Regions from separate parts of the Halobacillus sp. Marseille-Q1614 genome, predicted to be linked through region 2. Evidence: riboswitches for the same ligand, from Rfam matches in the RefSeq annotation. Region 2 holds a riboswitch; the other holds the start of a gene.
The links. A riboswitch is a leader RNA that binds a small molecule or an ion and turns the genes downstream of it on or off. The one in region 2 is predicted to bind S-adenosylmethionine.

Region 1 (4,483 bases), 2.1 Mb from region 2:
CTGTAAACTCGCTGGATTTCTCAGAGACGCTTCATTACTTACCGTTTTTCCTAAGGCCGCAGTTTTTGCAGCTCCTTCAACTTTCTTGCCATTGATGGTATGAGGAATGTCTGTGACTTGATAAATTCGCTTCGGAACATGTCTTGGTGACGCCGTCGCCCGGATTTTCTTGCGGATGTTCTTAGCTAATTCTTCGCTCAACTTATCTGTTACCACGCAAAGGATGATTTCCTCATCATTCTCTTTTGGAAGCCCAAACACGATCGAGTCTTCTACTTCCTGAATATGATCAACAGCCCGGTAGATTTCCGCGGTACCGATTCGAACGCCTCCTGGATTTAAAGTTGTATCCGCGCGTCCGTAGATAATGAAAGACTCATCAATCGTCTGTTCGGCGAAATCTCCATGTGTCCAGATGCCTGGCCGCTTTGAAAAATAACTCTTACGGTAACGCTCATCCCCGCCTTCACCGAAAAAGGTAATCGGCATGCTTGGGAACGGCTGGGTACAGACTAGATCAGCCTTTTCTCCATAAACAGAAGCGCCGCGCTCATCTAATGCGTCGACAGCCATTCCTAATGCTTTGCAGGCGATTTCGCCTCGTTTTACCGGGTGAACCGGTGATCCCATCACAAAGCAGCCGATGATTTCCGTCCCGCCAGAAATAGAAGCGAGGAAGAAGTCTTCTTTTATCGTTTGATAGACCCAGTCGTACTGCTCGGGTGCAAGCGGAGCCCCGCAGGACAAAATGCTTTTTAGTCTTGAGAGCGAATGCGAATCTTTTAATTGAATGCTGGATTTAGCGAGTGTCTCTAAATATTTTGGACTTGTGCCGAAATGCGTCACTCCGACTTCATCCGCTATATCCCACAGGTGAGAGAGGTTGTCTGATCTTACAGGGGATCCGTCATATAAAAGCAGAGCGGCTCCACTGGCTAATCCGGACACCAGCCACGGATACATCATCCATGCGGTGTTGGTGTACCAGAAAAGCACATCATCCTTTTGAACGTCGCAGTGCAGCTGGTGTTCTTTTACGTGTTGAAGAAGCGTGCCGCCGGCAGAATGGACGATAGCTTTTGGAAGCCCCGTTGTGCCGGATGTATATAAAATGTACAATGGGTCGTTAAAAGCTGTTGGTGTAAATAATGGTTCTGATGCGTTATTGCTGCAAAGGTTGTCCCACGTTAAAGTTTCTGTGCCGGGAACATCCAATTCTCCACTTAACGTAATAACGGCAGTTAAACCTTCGAGATTCTCCGCGGTTTCTTTAACTTTTTCTCTAATGTTAAAAGGCTTTTCTTTGTATTGATACTGAAGGGAGGCTATTAATACTTTAGGCTGCACCTGCCCGATACGATCCAAGATTCCTTTCGTGCCAAAGTCCGGAGAGCAGGACGTCCATATCGCTCCTAAAGAAGCAGTGGCAATCAAGGCGGTGAGCCCCTGGATATCGTTAGTTGTAATCCCGGCGACACAGTCTCCTTTTTTCACACCTAAGTTTTTCAGTCCTTGCTGCGCCTTAGCGACAGCTTCTTTTAGTTCTCCTAATGTAATTCGGCTGCTGACTCCATTTTCATTTGCTTCATAAGCAACAGTTCGATCGAGAGATCCACGCAGCAGGTTTTCGGCAAAATTCAGCTGTGCATTTGGAAACCACTGCGCATCCGGCATGGAGGAGGCAGGGGTATAGACGCTGCCTCCTTTTTCACCGATAACTCCGGCATAGTCCCAAACCTTCGACCAGAATTCATCTAAGCGGGAAATGGACCAGCGGTGCAGTCGTTCATATGGAAAAAGCGGCTGATCTGCGAAATCAGCAAATGCTTTTATATGTGAATGGTTTATACCTTCCTCGGGCGGCTCCCATAGTAAGGAGGAACGCTCAGGTGTAATTGATATCGTCATGGATAAAGCTCCTTTCGTCCTATAGAAAAAGCTCTCTTCAAAAATAAGAAGAGAGCTGAAACACTCTTCTTATCTTCCAGGATTTCTCCTGCAGGAATTAGCACCTTTTCAGACGATTGCCTGAAGGTTGCCGGGCGTCAACGGGCCAGTCCCTCTGCCTCTCTGGATAAGAATCAATATTTAATTAAAAAACCTCTCTATTTTTTATAAATAGAGAGGTTCAAGAGATGTATTTATTCTCTTATCTTCCTGAGCCTTTGCTCAGTAGGATTTGGCACCTTGCTATAAATATAGCGGTTGCCGGGTTTCACAGGGCCAGTCCCTCCACCTCTCTGGATAAGAATTTCGTCGTTTATTAAGTTATTTGTGATCATAGCAGTTAAATTCTTTTTCGTCAATGGATTTCTTTAGAAATCTCTGAAAATTACATGAACCATTTTCTTCGACAAAGCCGGCGTATGACTTAAAGAAACAGCCGATTTTTTTGTCGTAAAATCATCCATTAAAAAAATCTGATTAGTGATGAGCCTCACTGCGTGCGTCGACCCTGCCCTTTAAAATTAAGATATAGGAAAACGGAAAGGGGAGAAGATCATGACAGAGAGGCAGTCATCAAAGGTTAACCCAACAAATCCTAAGGCAGAGGATTCATTTAAGGGGACGTTGTTTTCAGTTGGGGTTGTAGGAGCCGTAATCGTTATTGTCTGGGTAGCCGTATTTTGGATCTATATGGCAAGAGTATAGAGGGGGAGAGACGATGCATCGGCTGGAAGAGATTTGGATGACACTAAGTATCGGGCTGCTTGTTGTTTTTATGGTAATTATCGGCTATCAAACATTTGCGATGGGAATGGGGCCGCCGAGCCATAAAGAAACAATAAATCCGCAAAAAGTAACGGAAACTGCTCCATTTGATCAACCCGGTATTAAGCAAATTGGGGAGAACGAATATGAAGTCGTGATGGTTTTACAGGCGTTTCAGTTTACTCCTAATAAAATTGAAATTCCCGCTGGGTCGAAGGTTACCTTTACGATGGCCACTCCAGATGTAACTCATGGATTTCAAGTCGCAGGAACCAATTTAAATGCCATGGTTATGCCTGGGCACATCCAAAAAATCACCCATACATTCAACAAGCCAGGTGAGTTTCTTGTGTTATGTAATGAATATTGCGGAGTAGGCCATCAGATGATGTCAACTACCATTAATGTGCAGTAAAGGGGGGACCAAAAATGGAAAGTGCATTACGTAAAACGATCATTCAAAAGACAAAAGGTCTCGGTGTAAACCCGCAAGACGCGAAGGTTTCATTATCCTATTTTTCCGTATCATTTGTGGCACTTCTAATTGGCGGTGTTTTAGGATTGCTGCAGGGACTGGAGCGCGCTGAGATTCTTCTCCTTCCGTCCTGGTTCAATTATTATCAAGTGTTAACCGCCCATGGGATATTACTGCTTCTCGTGTTTTCTACGACTTTTACGATCGGTTATCAATATGCCAACCTTTCTTATTCATTTGGAGGGCTGCTTCCTAAAGTCCGCAAGCTTGCCTGGACGGGATTCGGTCTCATGGTATTTGGGACAGTATTGGCCGCGACGTTGATTGTATTAAATGAAGCATCTGTCTTATATACATTTTACCCGCCTCTTGCTGCGCATCCTTTGTTTTACGTAGGGCTCGTCTTTCTTGTTTTAGGAATATGGGCCTGCTGCTTTGGTGTTTTTATTAATTACCGTCATTGGAAAAAGTTCCACCCAGGCCAGCCGACTCCATTACTAGCTTTCTTTGCGATGGGAGTTTTCGTCCTCTGGTTCTTCGCAAGTATTGGAGTTGCGATTGAAGTTCTAACATTGATCCCCTGGTCCATGGGGCTGGTGGAAACAACTAACGTAATGGTAGGCCGTACGTTATTTTGGTGGTTTGGCCACTCCTTAGTAAACATTTGGTATCTTGTAGCTGTTTCTGCATGGTATGTTATCGTACCGAAAATTATAAAAGGCAGGCATTTTAATGAGAAATTGATCAGGCTCGTCGTCATCCTGCTCGTTATTTTAAATATTCCGGGAGGATTCCACCACCAGATTGTTGACCCGGGAATCTCTTTATCTGTTAAATTTTTACATGTATTTATGAGCTTAGCAATCGCCGTACCTTCTTTAATGACAGCCTTTGCTATGTTTGCAGTGTTCGAACGTGCTGGAAGAAAGCAAGGCGGAAAAGGGCTCCTGGGCTGGATTAAGAAGCTTCCGTGGGGGGATGTCAGGTTCTTAGCCCCTATGATTGCGATGATTGCATTCATCCCCGGGGGTGCGGGAGGCATTGTAAACACTAGTAACCAATTAAATCAAGTGGTTCATAACACGATGTGGGTCGTCGGTCACTTTCACGTTACTGTCGGGATGTCAGTTGTTATGACATTCTTCGGCATCAGTTATTGGTTAATACCACACTTATCAAAGCGCCAGCTCACACCGAAAATGAATAAAATTGGTGTAGTACAGACACTCATTTGGACAGCAGGAATGGTGCTGATGGCAGGTTCTCAGCACTTGGTTGGACTGTTGGGTGATCCTA
Region 2 (17,095 bases):
AATTTAAAAGATCGTGTTTCGCTTATTCATGACAGCCACCATAAAATAGAAGAAACAATTCCTAAAGAGCATCTTGAAAAATTAAAAGCTGCTATCTTTAACCTCGGATACCTGCCGGGCAGTGACAAAAAGGTGGTTACCAGCTCAGATGAGACGATAAGCGCCGTCTCTGCTATCCTTGAACACCTTCTTCCCGGCGGTATTGTTGTTTTAGTGGTTTATCACGGCCACCCAGGGGGAGCAGAAGAAAAAGAAGCAGTTCTTCAATATGCAGAAAGCTTAGAGCAAAAGAATTATCAGGTCATGCAATACGGGTTCATCAACCAAAAGAACAACCCGCCTTTCATCATTGCTATTGAAAAACTATAAGGCAGCTTTTATTCCTCTCAACCGATTGTACATTTTTGTATTTAAATAGAAGAACGTCGCTTTCTTGCCGCTAGCTTTAAGCATCGATCGTACAAAGCTTTTCGCATGCTGCATCGCCTTTACTTTACGATCGGCTAAATACATCCCGACTAACCCTTCATGAACCATCTCGTGAAACCCGCGATGAGGAAGGGACTGAATGGAGTGATTGGTCTGCTTTACAAAATAGACCAATCGCTCCTTCATCATTTCTTCATGATCATAATATGAGCAGAAGTTTAAATCTCCTTCTTCTTTATCCTCTTCCTGATCAATATAGTAATCCAGCAAAATATGGAGCCCCTGCATATATGGGAAATAGCTTTCCTCTATTCTTTGGGCCAATGATTCCTCCATCTCTCCCCCAAGTGCGTACGATACGAGGCAGAAGATCCCCAGCGTAGAGCCAGTACAGGCAGAAAATTCATACCACTTAAGGTTTGAGCACATGTCCTGATGAGTTTCAAACCAGCTCATTAACCGAGGAAGCCTCTCTTCTTCTTTTACATGCTTATGTACTTGAAGATCATTGTAAAGATAACCAAGCTTCGTCGTGTATTTTTCGGTGACTGCATAAGCCTCTGATTGCCGTAATACGTCTTGGCACGTTTTCACTAAATCCTGGAGGTAGTCCCCGTCGTTTTTTTCTTCACGAAAAGCATAATAATCCTTCAGCTCATTAGATGGAGTTAAGGCATCCGTCATTGATTGATGCAGCTGCCGAAAGTCCTGCGGATCCATGGACGTACTTCGGTCACAAAGATTATCTAAATAATCACTGATTGTCTGGTAGGCTACTATAAAACGAACCGCTTCACCTAGGTTCTCTCCAGCCAGCAAAGCATACACCCCTCCGCCTTCACAGTGAAAGGTTTTAGAATCTATACTGGCTAAGGCCTGCATACGAAGCTCCAGATCAGGAATACATTCCGCTTTTTTCTTCCAATAATTCAGCTCATGATGCACCCGTGGAAAAATGTCTTTATACACTTTAACCATTAATGGCACTGCACGTGTTGGAATCCTTACAGACACGACAATCTCTCCTTTACCTATTTCCTGCTGGACAATTGCTGTTCCATAAAATTAAGCATATACAAATAAGCCTGCTCCCATTCACCTTCATTAAAAAGCTCGTGATAAAATAAAGGCCACTCTTTATACATTTTTTCTTCCGTTTTTATTAAATGAAACCATTCATACGTTTTCTGTGCATCTACTATCACATCTTTCCCCGCCTGCATTACCAATAAAGGCAAGCCTGGAAAGCTGCCGGCATGCTTAAACGCTAACTGAATAGCTTTCTGAAATTCCCGGTACCACCTAACGGACACCTTTTTGAGCATGAGTTCATCTGTTTGATAGCTTTCAATAACCTCAGGATTATTTGTCACCATCTCCGGCTTTACAGGTGATGATACGAGCAGACCCGGACACACTTTGTTTAAAACTCTACCTGCAATCTCCATAGGTTTTGAAGCTCTCTGCCCGAGTCCAAGTGCCGGAGAAGACAAAATAACCCCATCCAGATGAGGCTGCAATTTTTGCATGAACCTTATAACAATCAAACCGCCCATGCTGTGGCCTAGTACAAATAAGGGGATTTCATCTTCAGCTTCATTTATCCATTCCATAACTTTATGTAGATAATCATCAAAAGACTTGATGTGTCCTCTTTTCCCTTCTGACTCGCCCTGACCCGGCAGATCGCCAGTAATCACACGATAACCGTCCTGCTCCAGTCTTTCGATCACATGAGAGTAGCGCTTTGAATGTTCAAAAGCGCCATGAACAATAATAACCGTTGCTTTTGGACGCAACATTTAATCGTTCCCCCTGCCATTTGCTATACTAAAACTACCTATTATTATAAGGGGGATATCGATGATTTGCGAATATAATGGAAAATTCCCGCAAATTGATTCTTCTGTATTTGTTGCAGAGGATGCTGTCATTACGGGAGAAGTAAGTATTGATGAAGAATCAAGCATATGGTTTAAAACCGTCATTCGGGGAGACGTGGCCCCTGTAAGAATCGGACGCCAGGTGAACATACAGGATTTAAGCATGCTGCACCAGAGCCCGAACCGCCCGCTGATTATTGAAGATGGAGTAACGGTCGGCCATCAGGTGACCCTGCATTCCGCCCATATAAAAAAGAATGCGCTTATTGGAATGGGTTCTTTAATACTAGACGGAGCTGAAATTGGAGAACAGGCGTTTATCGGAGCGGGAAGCCTTGTACCTCCTGGTAAAAAGATCCCTCCGCGCACCCTTGCGTTAGGCCGGCCCGCCAAAGTTGTAAGAGAGTTAACAGCAGAAGATTACAAAGAGCTGGACCGAATCAGGAAATCTTATGTAGAAAAAGGACAAGCTTATAAAAAACTTCAGAGCTAAATAAAAAGCCGTTACCCTTTATTCGGGTAACGGCTTTTCTTCTTTTCGCGGACTCTAGTTAAGGCCTAAGCGATCTTTTAACTGCTCCGCTTTATCTGTTCTTTCCCAAGGGAACTCTACATCTGTACGTCCGAAATGGCCGTAAGCAGCAGTTTGGCGGTAGATCGGACGGCGAAGATCAAGCATTTTAATAATGCCGGCTGGACGAAGATCGAACAGTTCACGTACAACTTCTACCAGCTTCTCTTCTTCTACTTGACCTGTTCCATTTGTATTAATAGAAATGGAAACAGGCTGTGCCACTCCAATAGCATAGGCAAGCTGAACTTCACATGAATCAGCTAATCCGGCAGCTACGATATTCTTAGCAACATAACGAGCCGCATAAGCAGCTGAACGGTCAACTTTCGTCGCGTCCTTACCGCTGAATGCGCCTCCGCCGTGACGGGCATAGCCTCCATAAGTGTCTACAATGATCTTACGTCCGGTTAAGCCTGCATCCCCTTGAGGACCTCCAATTACGAAACGGCCTGTTGGATTAATAAAGTATTTCGTCTTATCATCAATGAGTTGAGACGGTACAACCGGAACAATCACTTGCTCATGAAGATCTTTCTGGATTTGTTCCAGTGTGACCTCTTCAGCGTGCTGAGTAGATATTACAATTGTATCTACACGAATGGGCTTGTCATTTTCGTCATATTCTATAGTTACCTGAGTTTTTCCATCCGGACGCAGGTAATCCAGAGTTCCATCATTGCGAACATCTGAGAGGCGCTTGGCCAGCTTGTGAGCGAGGGAAATTGGAAGAGGCATTAATTCTTCAGTTTCATTATTGGCAAAACCGAACATTAACCCTTGGTCTCCGGCTCCGATGGCTTCGAGTTCTTTATCGCTCATCTTGCCTTCCCTGGATTCTAATGAGACGTCAACTCCTCCTGCAATATCAGGGGATTGCTCATCAATAGCCGTTAATACAGCACAGGTATCTGCATCGAAACCATATTTGGCTCTCGTGTAGCCGATGTCTTTAATCGTCTGGCGGACGATGGCTGGAATGTCCACATAAGTACTTGTGCTGATTTCTCCTGATACTAGAACAAGCCCTGTAGTGACGGTAGTTTCACAAGCTACCCGTGCATTGGGATCGTTTTTTAATATTTCATCTAATATTGAATCTGAAATCTGATCACAGATTTTGTCCGGGTGACCCTCTGTGACAGATTCTGATGTGAATAACCGGCGGTTGGCAGGCATTCTGTAAACTCCTCCTTCTGTTAAGTACAAAGATTCGACGGAACTCTTTACCCGTATCTTTTAGAAGTTTATAAACGTAAAAATTCTTAACAAACAGAATTTTGTGGGTATCGATATGTGCTTTTAAAAAGAAAAAACCCTTCCTACACTCGAGGAAAGGTGCTGTTTCCTTTCGCTCTTATCGTCCAAAGCCACGTATGACTTTGCTTCAGGTTAGCACCATGCCAAGTGAATGACGGGTTGCCGGGTTTCATAGGGCCTGTCCCTCCACCAGCTCTGGATAAGAGAGTATCCGTTCGGACTAATAGTATCGAAATAGAGCATACATGTCAATTAATATTCCAGGTTTATGAAATGGAGCACGACCCATTAATACACTGTTTCTTGAAGATATTGTAGCGGTTTCTTGCGATCCCTTTATAGAGAGGATGGCCGATAAGTGAAACACCAGGAATATTAATGAGGAGGCCGAGAGTAAACAGCGTCGGCATTCGCAGTAATAAGTACTGTAATGCCGCAAATCCCCGCTTCACTTCATTTTTATGGGTGATGACGTGAATTTCTTTCTTAAGGGTTCTTACACTGCTTGCAGAAATCTTATATTCTTCCGCAAACTGTTGAAGAGGCTGCCACTCCATTTTCCGAAACCAATCGAGCGGCTGAAGGATACTTTTCGTCTGCTGGCACAGATAACAATCTTCATCAAATAATATTTTCACTTTGCTCATCATTTCACATCCCCTCAATAACATTATATCCCAGTAATGAATAAAATAAAAAATAAGCATTTTTTAAATTAGTATGGATTATTAATTCTAATGTGTTATACTTTATTTCAAAGTTGACCATTGGCTCCATTTAAAATATTTACAGTAAAGGCGGGTAGACACATATGAGTACGATTAATCAAATGTCTGAGCTTAACCAATTACTAACCCAACCAAATGTCCATCACCATTTATCCGTTCCTCTATTAGTTGAAAAAATACTATCTCGCAAAGAAGGAACGCTGACAAATAGTGGTGCAATTCAGGCTACGACGGGTGCTTATACGGGTCGTTCCCCTAACGATAAGTTTATCGTAAAAGATGACGATTCTTCTCATTATGTGAATTGGGGGAAAACCAATCGCCCGATTGATGAAGATGTGTTCGTTAATTTATACCACAAGGTTTTGGACTATTTAAAAGGAAAAGACGAAGTGTTCGTCTTTAAAGGGTTTGCCGGTGCTGATGAACGATACAGACTTCCTATCCAAGTCATCAATGAGTTCGCCTGGCATAACCTGTTTGCTCATCAAATGTTTATCCGCCCGGACAGCGAAGATCTCAACGAACATGAAGCGGAATTCTCTGTTATTTCAGCTCCAACCTTTAAAGCAAATCCCGAAACGGATGGAACGAATTCAGAAGCGTTTATTTTGATTTCCTTTAAACATCGGATCGTCCTCATCGGGGGAACCGAATATGCTGGAGAAATTAAAAAATCTATCTTCTCAGTTATGAACTTTCTCCTGCCGCAGAAGAACGTCCTTCCTATGCACTGTTCGGCCAATGTCGGAAGTGAAGGGGATGTAGGATTATTCTTCGGTTTATCAGGAACAGGAAAAACGACTCTTTCTGCCGATCCTAACAGAAGGTTGATCGGTGATGATGAACACGCATGGTCCAACTATGGCGTTTCGAACATTGAAGGCGGATGTTACGCGAAATGTATCAACCTTTCTGAGGAAAAAGAACCTCAGATCTATAACGCCATTCGTTTTGGCGCCGTACTGGAAAATGTCCTTCTTGACCCTTATTCTCATAAGCCCGATTATGAAAATACGACATTAACCGAAAATACAAGGGCCGCTTATCCACTGAATCATATTAAGAACACAGTGGTACCCAGCGTAGCAGGCCACCCGAGAACCATTATTTTTCTAACAGCAGATGCTACCGGGGTGCTGCCTCCGATCAGCAGGTTATCTAAAGAACAAGCGATGTACCACTTCCTAAGCGGCTATACGAGTAAGCTGGCTGGAACCGAACGCGGGGTTACTTCACCGCAGGCTACCTTCTCGACTTGTTTTGGTTCGCCTTTCCTTCCATTAGCACCTTCCGTTTATGCGGAAATGCTGGGAGAAAAAATTGACCAATTCAATAGTGAAGTATATTTAGTGAATACAGGCTGGACAGGTGGAGCTTTTGGCCAAGGAAAGAGAATGAACCTATCTCACACAAGATCGATGGTTCATGCTGCCCTTGAAGGCGAACTGAAATCTACTGAAACATATACAGATCCAGTATTTGGTCTTGAAATTCCAACTCACTGCCCGGGAGTGCCTGATGAAGTGCTTATTCCAAGAAAGGCCTGGAAAGATACAGCCGCCTATGATGAAAAAGCACATGAACTTGCTTCTAAGTTCCATGAGAATTTCAAGCAGTTCACGATAGCCAGCCATGAAATTAAAGATGCTGGACCTTTATTTGGAAGATCATAATTAACGTATCCTCATCTCCTCATATATAGATAAAGCCGTGCTGATAACAGCACGGCTTATTTCTTTTATAAGTACTTCTCTTCTATTATTTTTAAACATTGAGGGAGTACTTCATCCTTCATCATAAAGCTGTACAGTTTATTTTCTTTCAGGCTGTCCGGCAGCCGGCTTAACAATACCGGTCCCTCTGTTTCATAATAATGAGGCTGATCTTCCAGCTTTTCGATATAGGCGTAATAGACATTTTTAATAATCGTCCCGCCTTTACCGGATACGTAATATTGCCCGATGTAGTTTAATTTATCTACGTAGGCACCCGTTTCCTCGAAAACTTCTCTTAGTGCTGCCTGCTCTGCTGTTTCGCCTTTTTCCACTTTGCCTCCCGGGAATTCCAGACCTCTATCTTTATGCTTAGTTAACAGCCATTGATCTTGAAATCGGCAAATAACCCATACATGCTTTGGAGCCGTTGAAAACGGATGGTCCTCAAAGGATAGTTTTACTTGGTTTCGATAAAAATCATAAAAAGTCTTCACGTAAGATCATCTGCCTTTAATACGAAGTTATGTATTTTTAATACTTTCCTCTATTTTAAATCGTATCATAAGCGAAGAGTAATAAAAACTCCTGAAAAAGCCGTAATTTATTAAATGAGGCTTAATTATAAGGAAAGCCGCTTCCTTATTGAAGCGGCTCTTCGTTTTTTAAATCTTCCAAAACACCCATTTCAGTAATATGATTTTTCGTTTTTTCATCGCCAAGTTCGTAGATCATTCGAAAAGCGCCTTTCATGCCATCATCATATTCATCATTATCCATATCCTGATGATACGGTTGAAAAGGAATATGAGCACGATAGAACGAGCGGGTGTCCGCATTGTCAATCTCATCAAATATCTCTCTCAGCAGCAGCAGATCGTATTCATCTGCATAAATAATAAAATCATCATTATTTCCATCATGGTTGATTGATATTTCTTTCGTTCCGATATTCACATAATATGGTTTCTTACTCATAAAAAAAACCTCCTTAGCTGTAGGTTTTACAAACAAAGAAGGTTTTATTACGGCTTTTCCATCATTTAAATCTCTTTGGACAAACCTTGCAGTAATCACTGTCTGTATGGAGCCTGTGTGATAAACAGCAGCATTTCCTCTGTCTTGCTCCTGTTTCCAATTTGGGCTGTTCCAGAAAGTAGGTAAAAGGATTATGACTCGTCCCAAACGTTTCACCCGGCAGATCTCTGACGATATAGTAGAAATCCTGCTTCATCCGTTCTGTTTCTTCCGCTGAATACCATTCGGCCAACTGCCTTTCATACAGCCGAAACATATAAACAGAAATATTTTCCCACATGACGTCCATGGATAGGCGGGTCAAGTGATTGATATGCAGAAATACTGGACGCACAATTTCTTTAAATAGATGGTCCAGCTCTTCTCTCATCCACTGCTCCCGCGTTTGGTCAACCGGCTGAGTCACCACTTTAGACAGCAGGTGCAGACGCGGCAGCCACTTTTTCTTCTCATCCACTCTTATAAGTTCCACATTGTCGAGGTTCATATTAGGGAACTTATTAAAAAGTGTCATCGAAGCCAACGGAATCGTAGCGATAAAGTTCGCATAGCGTTTAGATAAAACAGATGCCGTCGTTAAAAAGAACTCGGACTCCATATACGCATGAATCTCATCGAGGGTTTCCTGAACTCCTTTTTTGTTCTGCAAAACCTCTCCTTTAACCACACCTAATATATCTTCAGATGGTGTTGAGTCTAAAAAATATTTAAAATTCTCACTTAGAAAAACTTCTTCATCCCTTGTTAATGAAACCATTATGTCACCTCTGCCCGTCATTCAAATCTTCTGTTTTTAAGTGTATGATTCAAGCTCGAAATTGTCAAAAAGGGCTGCCTTATAACGTAAAGCGATCTTCCTGCTTTGTGAAGCTGCGTAACACTTCTTTATTTATAGAAACACCTATCCCTTTTCCATGAGGGACCTGCATCATTCCGTTATTTACTTCAAAGTAAGGATTAATAATATCTTTCTCAAAATAACGCAGCGAACCGGACAGGTCGCCAGGATATTGGAAGTTAGGCAGCGAGGCGAGCGCAAGGTTGTGAGCTTTCGATATGCCTGTTTCGACCATACCGCCGCACCAGACTGGAATGTTATGGGATTGGCATAGATCATGAACGTGAATGGCAGCAGACAAGCCGCCAATCCGGCTGATCTTAATATTCATAATCCGGCAGCTTCCAAGGGCGATGGCCTGTTTTGCATCTTCATAGCTTTGGATAGATTCATCTAAGCAGAGAGGTGTCTTCATTTGCTTCTGAGCCTGCTGATGCAAATAAAAGTCTCCTGATGGAAAGGGCTGTTCAATCATTAACAGACCGAGGTCATCAAGTTTCACGACTTCTTCCAAATTCTCTTCCTCATACATCCCGTTGGCATCGATCATAAGAGGAAGATCTGGATGCGTCTCCCGGACAGATAAAATCATTTCTCTTTCCTTGCCTTTTTCAACTTTCAGCTTAAAACGGGTGTACCCCTCATCTAATAAGGAATCAATTTCTTCCGCTGTATAGCTGCTCAAGCTGATCACAGCCCCTGCTTCCACTTCTTCTTTCACTCCTCCAACCAGACAGCTTAAACTTACATTTTGCTGCTTGGCAGCTAAGTCCCAAAGCGCTCCTTCAAGGCCGGCTTTTGCCATCGGATGTCCTTTTACAAAAGACACGGCTTTATGAAACTGCTCTGGCTTTTTTAAACCTTTTACTGCTGGAATTAAAAAATTACTTAGAACATGCCTCGCCGTCTGGATCGTTTCGGAAGTGTAAAAAGGAGAAGGAAAAGCCGTAACTTCTCCCCAGCCGCTTAATCCAATATGATCTTTTGCTTCGACTACGATAACCGGCCGTTTTTCCAGAGTCCCCTGATGTGTAACAAACGGCTTTTTTAACGGCATTTCAACCTGGATAAGCCTTACTTCTTTGATATTCATATTAATCCCTCTCCTGTATATATTCAGGGAGTTTTCTTCTTACTAATTTGTTAGATGCATTTCTCGGCAGTTCATCAATAAAGTAGACTGCTCGAGGGAACTTGTAGCTGGCTAGCTTGTCTTTACAGAAATCCAGCACTTCTTTGGAAGTAAGACTTACTCCTGGCTTCAGGACGATAAAGGCGGCGGGTGCTTCTCCCCACTTCTCATGTGGCAGGCCGGTAACGGCGACCTCTAACACTTGAGTCATTCCCTGCAGCACGCTTTCTATTTCTGCCGGATATATATTTTCCCCGCCTGATATAATCATATCCTTCACGCGGTCGACGACATATAAAAAACCGTCATCATCCAGGTAGCCTAAGTCTCCTGTAGCCAGATAATCAGACGATACTAGAGGATGATTATAATAACCTCGAGTAACCATCGGACCTTTCACAAAAATTTCACCGACCTGATCTGCCGGTACTTCTCTTCCTTTAGTCATAATCTTTAAGCTGGCCGTGCCTAGTGCTTTTCCAGCCGAGCCAATTTTTCTAAAGGCGTCATCCGGGCTTAATGTAGAGATCTGTGAACTTGTCTCCGTCATTCCGAAGGACTGAAAAACAGGAAGCCTTCTTTCTTTGGCTTCTTCAAGGAGCGGTACAGGCACTGGGCCCCCACCAAGCAGCGCGCCTCTGAAATGTGGGGGGAATTCTTTGAGGTTACTGCTTAACAGCCTTTGAAGCATTACGGTGACTATGGAAATTAAAGTAACCCCTTTATTTAATATCTGATCGATCACTTTTTCCTGATCAAACCCTTTAAGAAGCACGATGGGCATCCCATAAATCATATTTTTCATAATTAAAGAAAAGCCGCCAACGTGAAAGACAGGAAGGCAGACTAGCCACTTGTCATTTGAATGCAGTCCGAGGTTTAACGAAGATCCAATTGCGCTGAACCAGTGGTTGCCGTACGTGTGCATCACGGCTTTCGGACGGCCTGTGGTACCAGAGGTAAACATCATCGTAAATACATCATCTAATTTTAAAAATTCGTGAAGCGGATAAGTTTTATCACTTTGAGGCATATCCTCCAGGGAATAGAGAGTAAGAGGATCCTGTATGCCATCTTTAATCTGATTAGCTTTTTCCATCTGATCGTGATCCGCTGCAAGATGACTCACGTCCGCATCATTCACTTGAAACATGAGATCATTGACTGTTAACCGCGTATTTAAACAGACAGCGACTGCTCCAATGTAGCTGACGGCATGCACAAGTACCGCATACTGCACATGATTGGCGGCCAGTATCGCAATGTGGTCCCCTTTTTTAACTCCGCATTCAATTAAACCGTAAGCGGTCTTCCTGCTTTGATTTCTTAATTCAAGAAAGGTAAGTACGGATCCATCTTCTAATTCAATTGCAGGCCTACCAGGCTGCAAATCTGCCTGTTTCTCAAGCCAATGAGGAATCTCCATGATTGTCCCACCTTTAAATGTTCTCTAATAAAAAGGACTAACCCTAAAGGGCAGTCCTTTTTGTACGCTGTGGCATAACAATACCTTGAATAATAGTATTGCTAGCTTATTAAGGGAATCTTGGGAACTGATCGAAATTAGGCTTGCGTTTTTCTTTAAAGGAATCACGGCCTTCTTTCGCTTCATCCGTTGTATAGTATAACAGTGTAGCGTCTCCGCCCATCTGCTGCAGCCCGGCTAAACCATCTGTATCCGCATTGAAGGAAGCTTTTAAGAAACGAAGAGCAGTTGGAGATTTCTCAAGCATCTCACGGCCCCACTGCACAACCTCATCTTCAAGTTGTTCAAGAGGTACGACTGTGTTTACCAGTCCCATATCCAGAGCTTCCTGAGCATTGTACTGGCGGCATAAGTACCAGATCTCCCTGGCTTTCTTATGACCTACGATACGAGCAAGCAGCCCGGCACCGTAACCGGCATCAAAGCTCCCTACTTTCGGTCCTGTCTGCCCGAAGATCGCGTTGTCCGCTGCGATGGTTAAGTCACAAACAATATGTAGTACATGACCTCCGCCAATCGCGTAGCCGGAAACTTCTGCTACAACCGGCTTAGGAATAACACGAATCAGACGCTGTAGGTCCAATACGTTTAAACGAGGAATCTTATCGTCGCCTACATAGCCGCCGTGGCCTCGTACGCTCTGGTCTCCACCTGAGCAGAAAGCAGCGTCTCCAGCCCCTGCTAGTACGATTACACCGATTTTGGAATCGTCACGCGCATAAGCAAATGCGTCAATTAATTCCTGAACCGTCTGCGGACGAAAAGCATTCCTTACTTCTGGTCTGTTTATTGTAATTCTTGCAATTCCTTCAAAAGTTTCGTACAAAATGTCATCATACGTACGTTCTGAAACCCAATTATACTTCATTACCTTTTCCTCCCAACGTGCTTTATTACACAATGTTTATTGTAACATGAATTCTTCTACAATTTCAGCGAAAATCTCTGGCTTCTCTACATGTACAGCGTGCCCGGCTTCACGGATTTTATAAACGCGAACTTTCAGGGTTAACTTTTCCATCTCTTCATTGATCCTTAGGAACTTCTCATCCTCACATCCCGTGATAAGCAGAACATCTACTGACAGCTCGGGAAGCTTATCCCACCAGGAAGGCTGCCTGCCTGTCCCCATACCCGCCAGCGATTGAGCCAGACCTGCGGCCGTGTGGCTCAGCCGTTCGGTTCTTACCCGGTCCTGTACCTCTTCTGGCAGGGACTTTTGCGTATGAAAAAGGGGGAGGTTTTCCCAGAGGTTTACAAAGCTTTTCAGTCCATCCTTATGAAGCATGTCGATAAGTGTCTGATCCTTTGCCTGCCGGGCCATCTGTTCCTCAGTTACAGACAGCCCTGGTGAAGAGCTCTCTAAAACGAGTTTTTCTACAAGTTCAGGATATAAGAAAGTAAAAGAGAGAGCAGCACGCCCTCCCATTGAATAACCGATCAGGCAGACTTTCGGTACATTCAATTCATTAAGTATCAGTGCCAGATCATCACAAAATTGTTCCATACTTATTGATCCGATCTCGCCTGTTTTCCGGTGGCCTGGCATATCCAGTTTGATCATCCGCCAATCTTCAGTGAATAAAGAGATGGATTCGTCAAAGGTATCCCCACTGCCCGTAAATCCATGTAGAAAAAGCAAAGGTATGCCTTCCCCGCCGAAATCTTCAACCCAATACTTTTTATCTTGGACTTTTACATACATCTTTTTCACCTTCTTAAACGAACAGCCTCTTCGATATTTCTCCAGCGATCTTTATGAAACTCTACATGGGTCGTTCGGCTTGTCACAACTTCAATCACTTGAAGCCCTTTTTCTTTATAGCTGATGGATAAGGCTTTCTTATAATCTTCCCAGCTAGCTACTCTTTGAAAATTTCCGCCGTAGGTTTCCACTATCCGTTTAAAATCAATACCAAGCGGAGTGCCAAAAAGCTCTTCAAAGTGTTCGCTCTCCCCTACTTTTGGAAGATAGGAGAAGATTCCCCCGCCATCGTTGTTAATCACTACTATTGTAAGGTCAATGTCCTGTTGTTTAGCAGCTAACAATCCATTTATATCATGAAAAAAAGAAACGTCGCCTATTAATAATGTCGCCGGCTTCCCGCTGGCAGCAGCTCCAATCGCCGAAGAAACGACGCCGTCAATGCCATTAGCCCCGCGGTTAGCCATCAGCTCGACCGACTTTGGAGTAGACATGAAAAAGCTGTCTACATCACGAATCGGCATGCTGTTGCCGATAAATAAAATCGATTCATCCGGTATGGCTTCCGACAAATAAACTACAGCGTGTCCTTCATTCAGCTCTTCTGACGGTTCTCGGAGCATCTCTTCTTTGGCGAGGATGTTTAATTCCTGCCATGTATTCAGCCAATCATTTTCCTTGCTGCCCTCTTCAAGCTTACCTGCTAATTGAACACTAAAAACACGGGGATTGGACCAGATGAACTGAGTCGATACTCCAGCGGGTTCGCGGTAACTGCTGTGCTCATCCACTACATAATGGCTGATCGAAGAAGAATGCAGCTGAATCCATTTTAAATAAGCTTTAGAAACAGGCATCGCCCCAAAACGAATAATGTAATCAGGACGCAATTGATGCTTAATCTCCTCACCTTTTAATAAGGCGTCATAATTTTCAATGATATTTCGTTTATCGTGCTTCCCAGTCCTTAACCGGGAGAGAGGGTCGGCAAAAACAGGAACGCCAGCTTTAGAAGCAAAGTTGGTCAGTGAGTCTGCTAATTCAGCATCCGTTTGCGGTCCGCATACGATTAATCCTTTTTGATCGCTTAAAAGCAATTCTTTAAAGGTTCTTACTTGTTCTTCTGTTAACTTTGTTTCTCCACTTAACGGTTCAGAAAGTGATGGGGCACCTTCACTCCAAAGTCCATCCAATGAAAAATCAGGGACTAGCGGCTCACGCAGCGGAACATTGATATGAACGGGCCCCTGCTGACCGGAAGTACTCTCCTGTACAGCACGCGCCGCCTGCTTACGGGCATAAAAAAGCATGGTTTGATCCGGTAACGCAAGATCATGGAACCATTTCACGTAAGATCCATACATGTTCAGCTGTTCAATAGCCTGCGAGGCTCCTACGTCCCGAAGCTCGTGTGGACGGTCTGCCGTTAAAACAACCAAAGGAACCCTGCTATAGTATGCTTCCACTATAGCAGGGTAGTAATTGGCTGCTGCTGTACCGGAAGTGCAAACTAAAATGACCGGTTTTTGCTTCGCTTTTGCCAATCCTAGAGCAAAAAAAGCAGCAGATCTTTCATCTAAATTAATCCAAGTGTTCATGTCTTCATGTTCACGAAATGCCAAAGCCAACGGTGTTGAACGTGAGCCCGGAGAAATGACGGCATCCTCCAACCCCGATCTTACAAACTGGTCGGCAAAATGTGTGATATATCTCGAAAGGTCTAGTACATGCTCCATCAGTATCCCCCTAAGACGGACAGCATAGGTTTTAATTTAACCCCTGTTTCATCGTATTCTGTTTCAGGGTCAGAATCTTCTACTACTCCGCACCCTGCAAATAATGAGGCTTCATCTTTTTGAATAAGTGCTGACCGAATAGCTACGGCAAACTCTCCATTATTGCGCCCATCAAACCAGCCGACCGGTCCTGCATACCAGCCGCGATTCAGCACTTCATGATTGCGGATATATTCGACCGATTTTTTCTGCGGCATTCCGCCGAGAGCCGGTGTTGGGTGAAGCCTTGAGACGACATCCAATAAAGTATAACCCTCTTCTAGCGTTGCGGTAACCGGTGTATATAAGTGCTGAAGGTTACGCAAAGGATAAAGGACCGGCTTCTCTGGAATATCGATATTGTAACAGCACGCTTCCACAGCCTGCCGGATCATTTGAACGACGAATTCGTGCTCCTGGCAATTTTTAGGATCATCAAGCAGGGCCTGTCCCAGCTTTTTGTCTTCCTCATCATTTTTGCCGCGGGGGGTTGTACCCGCCAGGCAAGTGGATACAAGCTGCTGATTATCTACTTTCGCTAACCGCTCAGGCGTGGCGCCGATAAAATGTTCACCATCGCTTTCCACTGTAAAAATGTAGCTGTTTGGCTGAGTAGCTGCCAGCTTCTCGATGACGGCTGCCAGCTGAACGTCTTCTTTAAACGCCACACGAAGCTCACGAGCAAGGACCACTTTTTCCAGCTCGCCATTTTTTATATCTTCTGTAGCTTTTTTTACACTGTCCTTCCATTCTTCAGGCTGAATCTCGCTTGTATTTGTACATACCGGCAGGCGGACCTCCGTACGTTCTCCGTGTAGAAGATGGTTCTTGTCACTCTTGATCTGATGAAGGATCTGCTGTTTATGATCCTCTTTGAAAATCAAAAGGTTTGTTGTTAAGAAGGAACTGTCCCCTTTGTTAGTAAGCAAATACATGGGAATGGTCATCTGACTATCCGGGAAAGCCTCCCACGGGAAAGCTTTTTCCTCCTTCGAATCGAAGCTGAACCCGCCTATTGCTACTAAACCGGTCCCCTTCTCACTAAACATATCGTAAACGTGAGCCTTCTGCTGCAAGGCTGTCCACATCGCTTCAATTTCATTAAATCGATGTTGGTCTCCGGAATAGACACGTTTTGCAGAACCAGCACCAGCTAAAACAAATTCTTCATCTGCACTTCTCCAATATAAACGGTGCGATGAGACCTGCTTAGCTCTGTCCAAGAAAGCGATGCTGTCCGCTGTATCGATTTGTTCTACATAACTTATCATTTGCGGCTCTCCCTCTAGAGCCGCCCGGTTTATTGCTTCCTCTACGATTGCATCAATCTGAGGTATTTTTACATGAAGCATTAAGATTCCTCCCATCCCTAACCAGGGACGCTCTCATTTAATCGGTCTATTATCATTCTCTTTAAAAAAGCAGACCCTCTTCTATTTTATTCTCTTTCAGTCCAGGACTCAAGGAATCCTCACTATTTCCAGCATATTCTTACAAGGATTGACACTTGGGGACCCTTTCCCTAAACTTAAATTGATATTATATTACTACAAGGGAGATGAACTCCATGAGCTCGGTTCCTAACCAAAATATGAAAGCTTCCTTGAATGAACGGGACGGTTTTCAAGTATGGTGGAGATTAATGCGTCCTCATACCCTGACCGCTGCTTTTGTACCTGTTTTTATAGGATCTGTATTAGCTGCCCTTGATGGTACATTCCATTTTGGGCTGTTCTTGGCCATGTTACTAGCATCCATACTTATACAAATAGCTACTAATATGTTCAATGAATATTACGATTATGTCAAAGGACTGGATAACGAAAATTCAGTTGGAATTGGAGGGGCGATTGTAAGGGATGGAATAAGCCCGCGCACCGTGCTTCTTTTAGCCAACGGCTGTCTTGTAACTGCTGCCATTTTAGGCTTTTACATCTGTGCTTCTTCAAGCTGGTGGATCGCCGTTATCGGGCTGGTATCCATGCTGTTTGGGTACTTATATACAGGTGGACCTTACCCGATCGCCTATACTCCATTTGGCGAAGTAACTGCCGGCTTTTTTATGGGTCCGATTATTATTGGCATCAGTTATTTTATCCAGACGTTAAGCCTTAACTGGACAGTGCTTCTCATTTCCCTGCCAGTCGCTATCTTCATAGGGGCGATCTTGCTTGCCAACAATATCCGCGACCGAGTCGGCGATGCAGAGAATGGTCGCAGAACACTTGCAATCCTGTTCGGCCACCAGGGGGCTATTCGTTTTCTCACTATTATTTTTGCAGTAGCCTACATTCTTACAATAATCTATATCTTGATTGGCAGCCTGCCTGTCTGGTCCTTCATAACTTTGCTAAGTTTGAAAAAAGCAAACCAGGCAGTTAAAGGATTTATGGGGAAAAGCCAGCCTTTAGAAATGATGCCGGCGATGAAGGCGACTGCCCAAACAAACACTATATACGGCCTGATGCTTGGTATTTCCCTGCTGCTACAGTTAATTATACCTCTCTAGCACTACTTAAAAGGGGACTAATGGGG

Region 1: it holds a riboswitch for S-adenosylmethionine, as region 2 does, so the genes downstream of both, HUS26_RS13430 (acetoacetate--CoA ligase) here and metK (methionine adenosyltransferase) in region 2, are expected to answer to the same signal.

The regions. Positions count from the first base shown of each region.
Region 1 is NZ_CADDWH010000001.1:2,701,933-2,706,415, reverse strand. It holds gene HUS26_RS13430 (acetoacetate--CoA ligase) at 1-1,908, opposite strand, end outside; SAM riboswitch class I at 1,975-2,081, opposite strand; SAM riboswitch class I at 2,147-2,251, opposite strand; gene HUS26_RS13425 (cytochrome c oxidase subunit 2A) at 2,503-2,652, shown strand; gene HUS26_RS13420 (cytochrome c oxidase subunit II) at 2,666-3,127, shown strand; gene HUS26_RS13415 (cbb3-type cytochrome c oxidase subunit I) at 3,142-4,483, shown strand, end outside.
Region 2 is NZ_CADDWH010000001.1:642,473-659,567, reverse strand. It holds gene HUS26_RS03235 (class I SAM-dependent methyltransferase) at 1-369, shown strand, start outside; gene HUS26_RS03230 (tetraprenyl-beta-curcumene synthase family protein) at 364-1,407, opposite strand; gene HUS26_RS03225 (alpha/beta hydrolase) at 1,461-2,231, opposite strand; gene HUS26_RS03220 (gamma carbonic anhydrase family protein) at 2,293-2,805, shown strand; gene metK (methionine adenosyltransferase) at 2,860-4,062, opposite strand; SAM riboswitch class I at 4,238-4,349, opposite strand; gene HUS26_RS03210 (thiol-disulfide oxidoreductase DCC family protein) at 4,410-4,790, opposite strand; gene pckA (phosphoenolpyruvate carboxykinase (ATP)) at 4,955-6,547, shown strand; gene ytkD (RNA deprotection pyrophosphohydrolase) at 6,613-7,083, opposite strand; gene HUS26_RS03195 (hydrolase) at 7,229-7,564, opposite strand; gene HUS26_RS03190 (hypothetical protein) at 7,626-8,381, opposite strand; gene menC (o-succinylbenzoate synthase) at 8,461-9,555, opposite strand; gene HUS26_RS03180 (o-succinylbenzoate--CoA ligase) at 9,557-11,020, opposite strand; gene menB (1,4-dihydroxy-2-naphthoyl-CoA synthase) at 11,130-11,948, opposite strand; gene menH (2-succinyl-6-hydroxy-2,4-cyclohexadiene-1-carboxylate synthase) at 11,985-12,785, opposite strand; gene menD (2-succinyl-5-enolpyruvyl-6-hydroxy-3-cyclohexene-1-carboxylic-acid synthase) at 12,791-14,521, opposite strand; gene HUS26_RS03160 (isochorismate synthase MenF) at 14,521-15,912, opposite strand; gene HUS26_RS03155 (1,4-dihydroxy-2-naphthoate polyprenyltransferase) at 16,128-17,069, shown strand.